DNA from 2 places in the Methylomonas sp. AM2-LC genome. Region 1 is predicted to be linked to the other one. Evidence: riboswitches for the same ligand, from Rfam matches in the RefSeq annotation. Region 1 holds a riboswitch; the other holds the start of a gene.
What was found. Region 1 has a riboswitch for cobalamin ahead of ABH008_RS10365 (TonB-dependent receptor). Riboswitches for the same ligand answer to the same signal wherever they lie in the genome.
Positions count from the first base shown of each region.

Region 2: it holds a riboswitch for cobalamin, as region 1 does, so the genes downstream of both, ABH008_RS22000 (CbtB domain-containing protein) here and ABH008_RS10365 (TonB-dependent receptor) in region 1, are expected to answer to the same signal.

Region 1 covers NZ_CP157005.1:2,279,454-2,284,056, reverse strand. Annotated here, with positions in the region: gene ABH008_RS10365 (TonB-dependent receptor) at 314-2,167, opposite strand; cobalamin riboswitch at 2,283-2,507, opposite strand; gene ABH008_RS10360 (hypothetical protein) at 2,796-3,005, shown strand; gene ABH008_RS10355 (TIGR02281 family clan AA aspartic protease) at 3,574-4,179, shown strand; gene ABH008_RS10350 (hypothetical protein) at 4,172-4,603, shown strand, end outside.
Region 2 covers NZ_CP157005.1:4,894,376-4,898,978, forward strand. Annotated here, with positions in the region: gene ABH008_RS21990 (hemin uptake protein HemP) at 2-157, opposite strand; gene ABH008_RS21995 (hypothetical protein) at 550-1,521, shown strand; cobalamin riboswitch at 1,570-1,701, shown strand; gene ABH008_RS22000 (CbtB domain-containing protein) at 1,785-1,961, shown strand; gene ABH008_RS22005 (CbtA family protein) at 1,964-2,617, shown strand; gene ABH008_RS22010 (cobyrinate a,c-diamide synthase) at 2,614-3,915, shown strand; gene cobM (precorrin-4 C(11)-methyltransferase) at 3,912-4,603, shown strand, end outside.

The DNA of each region.
Region 1 (4,603 bases):
TTTTGTCTAGCATAAGCCTGCAAACTTGGTAGACAAATAGGCGTGAGTATACGTTTTTTGCAGTCCAGATAAGTTTTAACGGTTATGTAGTTTACATAGCGTTTGCTGATGTGTAGGGTGCGATATTGGGAGTGATACAGTCGATTTCGTTTACTCTATCTTGCGCACGGGCTTTTCTTGTTAAATAGAGTATGTAGGCTTTTTGCATGCTTACTGCTTCGATTGTTGGGTTGCAAAAAAGCAACCCAACCTACGCGCTATCAAAAAGACCAACACTTCTTTGCGTTTCTATGCATAGGGGTGTTAGTTGTTATTAAAAGTTGTAATGGACGGTAACGAAGAAGTTGCGGCCAAAGTTGGCGTAGCCTTGTCTGTTAACCGTATCAAAATTGGTTTGGTATTGTTTATCCAGCAAATTGTTTAGCTTGGCGCTGACAGACCAGGATTTATCGAACTGGTAGCCGCTGCGTAAATCAATGGTCAGATAGCCGCCTAGCCTGTCGTTGTTGGCGGTGTCTGCAAATCTGCCCGCCTGGGCGATGAGCTTTGCGCCGTAATCCCAGTTTCCATAGGCACTGGATAGGTCGTAGGAAAAGGTTTCCTGCGTGCGGTTGGCTAACAATAAATGTGATTTAGCATTTTTGGGGGACAGTAAAGTGCCGTTTAATTTGTGTTGCCATCCCATTAATTTCCAGCCCAATTCTGCTTCAAGACCTTCTATGACGGCTTTATCAATATTGGAGGGTAACCATACCCCGCTACTGTTGGGAGCCCAGTTGATCAGATTATCAACATTGGTGTGATAGGCTCTTAACTCCCAGTTGAGTACATCGATACTGCCAGCAGCGCCTACCTCTACCGTACGGGAGTTTTCGGGTTTTAAGTTGGGGTTATTTTGGCCGGGATAATACAAATCGTTAAAGGTGGGTGCTTTAAAGGCGTTACCAAAACTGGCAAAGGTGTTGATGGCTTTATGCCAATTTGAGCGCCAGCCAATATTACCGGTAACAACATCACCAAATGACTGATTATTATCCCAGCGGATGGAGCTATTGAGAAAATGGTTTTCAAATACTTTATTATGCAATTCGCCAAACAGGCCATAATCGTAGCGGGAGTTTTTGGTAAATACCGAATCACTTTGTAATTGATCCAGACGGTAATCCACGCCCAAGGTTGCGTTATGGTTTTTATTGAAACTTAATTGATTTAACCAACTGACATTCCATCTTGAGGTATTGAACATACTTGAAAATTGGGTATTGCTAAAATTGGTTTGATCATCCTGCGTCTGGCCGAATTTTAAACTGGTGCGCCATTGCTCATAAATATCCCACGAACCATTGATACCCACCACTTGCGAGACGAATTCGCGTTTATTGGGGCCGCCAGAATAGCCGACATCAAATAAATTGGTGCCTTCTGCACGCATGAAAAACGATTCTATGTCACCTTTATTAAAGTGTTGCCCCAGTCGGGCATTGACGGCGGTATTGCGATAACCGTAGCCGTTGGGATTGGCACCAAAAGGTGGCGTGACATAGGCCTTAAAACCATCGCTTTGCAGATTTGAGGCACCGACAGAATAGGTGGTATTGTCAATTTTACCGCTGACGGTACCCGATTCGTTATGTGTGTTGTAAGAACCGCCGCCGGCGTTTATGGAGACGTGGTGAGTGTCGTCGGTTTTTCCTTTGCGAGTAAAAATTTGGATAACACCGCCTATCGCTTCCGAGCCGTACAGACTGGATTGCGGGCCTCTGATAATTTCTACGCGCTCAATCTGATCTATGGGCAGTAACTCAAATGCGGTGGTGCCTAATGACACCGAACCCGCGCGAATGCCGTCGATCAACACTAACATTTGATTGGAGTTTGTGCCACGCATAAAAATACTGGTGGGCTGACCGTAACCACCACTTTGCACTACATCCAGGCCAGTGGAACCTTTCAGTAGTTCTGGCAAGGTTCTTACCTGTAGAGTGTCAATATCTTCACGGGTAAAAACGGTCATGGCCGTGGCTAATTCGTTCTTTTTGGTATCACTGCGTGTTGCTGTTACCAATACATCAGACAGGGGTGCCTCTTGCTGGGTTTCTTCAGCGTGACTTGTAACGGGCATGACTAGCCCGGCCAACATTATAGAAGGGAAAATAAGTTTGTTCATTGTTTCCTCTGTGCCCGCCGCACATATGGGTAAATTAATGACGACGGAGGAAAATGAAACGAGAATGACAAAATACAACTATTGAATTTCGCTATTCCATCCACAGCCCTCCGCTGTCTCGAATATGCGATGTGGCCAGTCTCCGGGCTTATAAGCGGATTATCCTAGACTGCAGCCTTCCCATGCGATTTGCACAGTGGCATTGTTGCAGCCCTTAACTTATTGACCGTTGCGGGGGGCAGCGTTGGCTTTGTTACATAAGCAATTATGCAGCGCACCAACTTCCTGTTTCAGCTAAGCTTTGAATAAAAGCTTAGTCACCATAAAGCCAGTTAATGTTAACAAAATAAAAGCTGAGTAACAAGTTTAGCTATTTGCAAGCAACCTACATGGAATCTAGTTTTAGGCAGTTTTGCCTGGGTATTTATCCGTTTAAGCGCGGTTTATGGCTGCGTTTTCTAACATTTTCAACAGGGTTTGCAGCGCTGCAAGCATTTGATTTAAAATAGACTAAAAGCTTGTTTGTGCAAAACCATGCGCTGATACCCTCTTGCATCGACAAACGCTGGACGTATAGTTTAGCTAGGCTATTGTCCGGGCTTTATGGTGTTGCCGCCCGTTAACTCTTATGATGACTCTCTATACATTACACGCGAAAATCGGGCCAAATAAATGGATACGGCTGAGTGAATTATCTAAATCGTTGTCTGAATTGGATAAAGAATACACGCTACGTGAGGATGCAGATAAAGCCAAAGGTTATGCCAAGAATTATCTGAAAGCACACGAACCTGCCAACAAGGTGCCTTTACGCATTCAGAGCCGGATAATTGATTAACGGGTTTTCGGTAGCTGCCGGATAAAAAACTTTTGCCGCGATTAATGCTGGGGTTGATTTTGAGGTTTATGCGGGTGGGTTTAAGCTTTATGATGCGGTTCAAGCCTCACCACATCCTACGCAAGGCCATAAGGTTAAAGGCAAGATGTATAGCTTATCTACCAAGGCATTGGATGTGGTGAGCGGCAGCGAACCGCATCAGTTTACAGTCAATACAGCTACCCTCTTTATCATCATTCAATTATAGTCTTTGCCGTGATTTTGCGGGTGACATATATGATTAAGGCTATGATGCGGTTGGTGCCTCAACACATTTTGGCAGGTGCCTTGCGAGTCTGGATTTGAAGGTTTTTTTAACAGCGGCCTTAAAAAATCTTTTGCCTCGATTAATAACTTATCGCAAACAACACTTACACGTGTATTATTTAGTATAAAGGGCAAGTTTTACAGCCTGTGCAGACGCTGGGTGGTGTATCAGTCGTGACTGATGCGCTACGCTTCGTACCGTCCATTGATTTAAACAAACTATACACTTAAAGTAATTGCCATTCTGGCCTGTCCCTTATTAATGATTAAACAAAAAAATCAAATAAACGCGGTCTTTTCCCTATTAAAATATATTAGTTTGCTGTTTATCTGTGCAGTAGGCTATGCCGTTGAAATGACACCTGGCGCGGAAGCGGGGCAAATGGTGTTACATGCTGATGGCAATGGGCATTTTCGCGGTACCTTGTTGATTAACAAGGTTTCTATGCCGTATGTGATTGACACCGGCGCTACTATAACTACCATCCCGATGAACCTGGCGGCGCAAGCGGGTTTATCGTTAGGTCATCAGATCGAAATTGCCACCGCTGGCGGACGATCCTTTGCCAAAACCACCACGCTGAAAAGCATGCAAATCGGCGCTTATGAAATTAAGAATATTGATGCGCATGTCAGCCAGTATTTAAAGGAAGTGCTGGTGGGTATGAATACCCTAAAGCATTTTAAAATTACGCAAACAGCCGATACCTTGACGCTCAGCCTTAATCAGAGCAATGAATCCGGCGTTTCCATACCGAGCGATTTGACGACGCCTGAGAGCATAGACGATACCCCATCTAGACCTATTAAGAGCAAGGTGGTCTGTGATACTGAAAAACATTGTGTGACCCGTTTTGATAATGAATAAATTAGGGCGCTTTATCTGCCAACTATTTGCATTCATTGTGCTTTATGCTTTAATCATAGTGTCTAACGAGGTACATGCAGCGCTCAACAGCCATGCTCTGCTTAACGAACCACTAGCGGTTGCCAGCCCCAAACCGCTGCCAGCACTGGAACAAGCGCTTAACAAAGCCCGCTTGGCACAGAATGCGGCCTTATTAGCCAGCCGCCAGGCTTTAAAAGCGGCAGATGCCGCGCGTAATGCACTGGCTCAGGCTTTAAATGGCGATAGCAAGTATAACGTGATTACCGATAGCGAGGGTTATCGCTATGCGGGCGGCTGGCTGGCTAAACGACCGAATAATAAGGGTTATCATGGCTTTGGGATCTTATCGTGGCCTAATGGTAATCGTTACGAAGGTGGTTTTTTACTGGGTCGTAAAAATGGT
Region 2 (4,603 bases), 2.4 Mb from region 1:
TTTATTTGGTTAAAATCAGTTTTCCGTTACTGGTAATGCGCAGGCGATAGTTTTCGCCATTGTGTTCAATAATGACTTCGGTTTGTGTCGCGAACAATTGCTGGCTACTAATTCTGTAGCGGCTAGCGTTTTGATCGCAATGTTCTGGGCTAGTTATGCCTTGAACAGTGTGTTTATTGAACGTATGTGTCATATGTTAAATTGATATCAATAATATTGCAGTTGCTGTCATTGATTACTTTGCTGTTCCAAGAGCAATCTGCTGACTTTTTGCCAATAGCGCTGAAGCTGCAGATACATCAAAGCAATCACCGCATGCAAATGATAATTATTATCATTTATAAAGTCAAGAATAAATTCACTCCCATGTCTCTTTAAATTTATCATTGATAAATTTCATGTCCACACAAGATCAAACTCAAAGTGCCTGCTGAGAAATATTAAAATAGGCGTGGATTAAGAAGACTAAATGGAGTTTTATTACCACTCTATTAAAATAACATTTATCATTGGCATTCAACAAAAGCCAATCACTGATAGCCCCCATTCATGGAAAACCTATTATTTATAGATAATAATGATCATCGCCGACGTATTATTAGGGATTACAACTCAATAAAATCAGAAACCCGCTCTAGTTTCATCAATGGTACAGGAATGGCTTTTGGGCATCATGGAGAGCTCATTCAAGGTGCCGTCAAAGATAAGCTAAAAGGAAACAGACGCTTCCTTGTTACATTACCTTGGAGAAAGGTCCATTCCCATGTCAATTTTGTTCCAATTAAAAATTGCGGTCTATTTGTTAATCCTAATTGGAAAACAAAGTCACATAAGGCTGCTAGGCTTACATTAAATTATTTAGGTATCTATGGTTATGGCGGCTATCTAACTATTCATGCAAAAGCACTCCCAGAACAGGGTTTTGGCTCATCTACCAGTGATGTGGTTGCTACAATAAGATCGGTAGCCGACGCCTGTAATCAAACTTTAACACCCTATGAAATTTGTTCTATTGCAATAGAATCGGAATTCGCCTGTGATCCAATCATGTTTGAAGATGAACCAGTGGTATTTTGTCAACGAGAGGGGGTGATAATGGAGCATCTATTAAAAAAATTACCACCGACTTTCGTTGTCGGTTTTAATACTTCAGACTCTGGAAAAGGCGTATCCACTCTAAATCATCCTTTACCTGACTATAATCATCAAGAAATGATCACTTTTCGGCATTTGCTTGAGCAGCTAAAAATTGCTATTAACGATCAATCCGTTCAACTGCTTGGCGAAGTGGCGACAAAAAGCGCTCACATCAACCAACAGTTTTTACCGAAACCCAATTTTGAAGCATTATTGAATATTCTTAATGAAACTGGGGCTTGTGGCCTTCAAATTGCTCATAGTGGAAACATTGCCGGTTTCTTGCTTGACCCTAATGATAGCTATCTAATAAAACGCTATTTAAATATGCGTAATGAATTGGCTAACGTTGGAATCAAGAATATTTGGCATTTCATTACTTAAAATAGCCTTATTCGGTTTAATTGACCTTATCTACTAACCAGATATATAATCCAATCCAAGTTAGAAGGTTCCCGCGTAGTGCGGGTGAAACTGGAAGTCGGTTCAAAGCCGACGCTGCCCCCGCAACGGTAAGTGATTTTGTCACAAGTCCGGAGACAGGCCTCTAGCTATAACAGCAGTATCGCGGAGGGTGATCTGTCAAACGTTAGCTTTAGGCTGGTCGTTCTGCGCTGTTATTAATTAACCAGACTCGGGAAACGACCATGAAAACACTTTCTGCATCCGCTGTAATTTCTTCCTCTAAATTTTTGCCCGGTTTAAGCGCCATCCTTTTGGGTTTAACCCTTATTTTAGGTGTTGGCTTTATGCAAGACGCCAATAACTATTTGCATAACGCAGCTCACGATAGTAGACATAGCGCCGCTTTTCCTTGCCATTAATTGTGGCTGATTTCCGCAAGCTGGTAGCTGCATCGCTACTCATCGGTCTGTTAGCTGGCCTTTTCTTAAGCCTGTTGCAGCATTATCAGATCCAACCCTTAATTCTGGCAGCAGAACGCTTTGAAACGCCAATAACTGATCACGCTCATGACTGGCAACCCGAAGACGGAGCACAACGAATTGGCTTCACCATTCTTTTTAACTGCCTGACTGGTTTTGGTTTTGCATTATTGATCAGTAGTGCCATGTATTGGAAAAATGACTATAGATACTCACAAGCAGTACTGTGGACAATAGCCGGTTATCTGGTGTTTTTCGGAGCTCCAGCACTAGGTTTGCCACCCGAACTGCCAGGAACGGACAGCGCAGAATTGCAGAGTAGGCAAGCTTGGTGGCTATTTACCTCAATTGCCACTTCTATTGGATTGTATGGTCTTTTTTTCGGTAAAAATCTTTGGCTACAACTGGCTAGTGTTACCTTGATGGCTGCTCCACATCTGGTTGGAGCGCCACACCCAGATATCATGCAATCATCGGCACCCGAGGCTTTACAACAACGTTTTGTCTGGATGTCTGTGATCACTAATGGTTTGTTTTGGTTGGCTTTAGGTGTGTTTTCAGGCTGGTATTTGCCAAAAGTAAACTTTAAATCATGATGGTTTCCTCTCAGACTCGGCACTGCCCAGCAATACTGATCAGCGCACCTGCATCAGGACAAGGCAAAACAACTGTTACGGCTGCCATGGCCTATTATCATAGGCTGCAAAACCTCAAGGTACGCGTATTCAAGACTGGCCCCGACTTTATCGATCCGCAGATTTTAGCGTATGCCTCAGCGCAGCCTGTGTATCAGTTAGATTTATGGATGATGGGTGTAAAGCATTGCCAAGAGTTATTGTTTCGTGCAGCGGCTGAAGCAGATGTCATATTGATTGAAGGGGTAATGGGGCTATTCGATGGCGAGAGCAGCAGTGCCGATTTAGCTCAAATAATGGGGATACCAATAGCCGCCGTTATTGATGCCCAAGGCATGGCGCAAACATTTTCTGCTATTGCGTTTGGCTTGGCAAACTACCGTTCTCAACTAGCATTTGCGGGTGTAATTGCCAATAAAGTGGGTAGTATAGGACATGCAAAATTGTTAGAGGAATCTCTGCCGAAATCCATGCCATTGCTTGCAGCAATGATGAAAGACGCAGCGGTGGCATTACCCTCGCGGCATTTGGGATTACTTCAGGCTTCTGAAATTAGTGACTTGGATGAACGGTTGAATCACGCAGCCGAATTATTGACCAGTGCAGCACCCTGCAAATTACCCGAATCCGTTGCTTTTGAGTACATTGAATCAAAACGCTTGCCACAGCTACTGATAGGCAAAAAAATTGCTGTTGCCCATGATGCTGCGTTTTCATTCATCTATCAAGCTAACCTCGATTGCTTAGAGGCAATGGGGGCCGAACTGCAATTTTTTTCACCATTGCTTGATCAAGCATTACCCACCGCTGACAGTATTTACTTACCAGGTGGCTACCCAGAATTGTATTTGCAGACTTTAGCCGAAAATAAGGCAATGCAAGACGCTTTGCGTCTGCATCATCAGGCAGGCAAACCGATTTACGCCGAATGCGGCGGCTTTCTTTATTTACTGGAAAGCTTAACCGATTGTGATGGAAATAAAGCCTCTATGGTGGGCTTATTGCCCGGCAGCGCTAGAATGCAATCCAAACTCGTTAATCTTGGTATGCATAGCTTACAGCTGGATAAAGGTGAAATTCGTGGGCATAGCTTCCACCATTCTCTATTGGAAATAGCCATACAACCATTTGCTGTATCGGTTCCACAGCGCAACCGTAATTGTAGCGAAGATTTTTTCCAACTGGGGCGTTTACAAGCCACTTACCTGCACCTCTATTTCCCATTCAATGCGCAGCTGGCCGCAGGATTTTTTCTATGATTAATCAACTTCCTGCAAGGGTTTGGTTTGTGGGTGCAGGGCCTGGTGATGTCGATTTAATCACGGTCAAGGGCAGAGATTTGATTGCTCGTGCAGATGCAATTTTGTTTGCTGGCTCACTTGTTCAATCTGCAGCAACACAATGGGCACCTGCCCATTGCCTGATTAAAGATTCAAAAGAGATGAGGCTGGAACAAATTACCGACTGGCTCATTGAACAAGCCCAACCTGGAAAAGTAGTCATTCGTTTACAGACTGGCGACCCAGGGCTTTACGGGGCATTGATTGAAATGGTGCAGCCTTTGGACAAAGCCAACATTAGCGTAGAGGTAGTTCCTGGCGTATCGTCTGCATTTGCGGCTATGGCTTGTGCCGTTGAGAGCCTGACTTTACCGGAAGTGACCCAGACAGTGATATTAACTCGCGTTGAAGGTCGTACGCCGATGCCTGAAGGCGAGTCCTTGCAAGAACTGGCCAGCCATCATACAACGCTTTGTTTGTTTTTATCGATCACTCTTTTGTCTAGCATCGAACATGAGCTAAAAGCTGCCGGTTGGGCTGAAGATGCAACGGTACTTGTGGTACACAAAGCCAGTTGGCCAGACGAACAGCAGATTATTCGCGGCACTCTCGCCAATATTCGCGACAAATGCCGTGAGGCCAAAATCAACAGCCAAGCCATGATAAT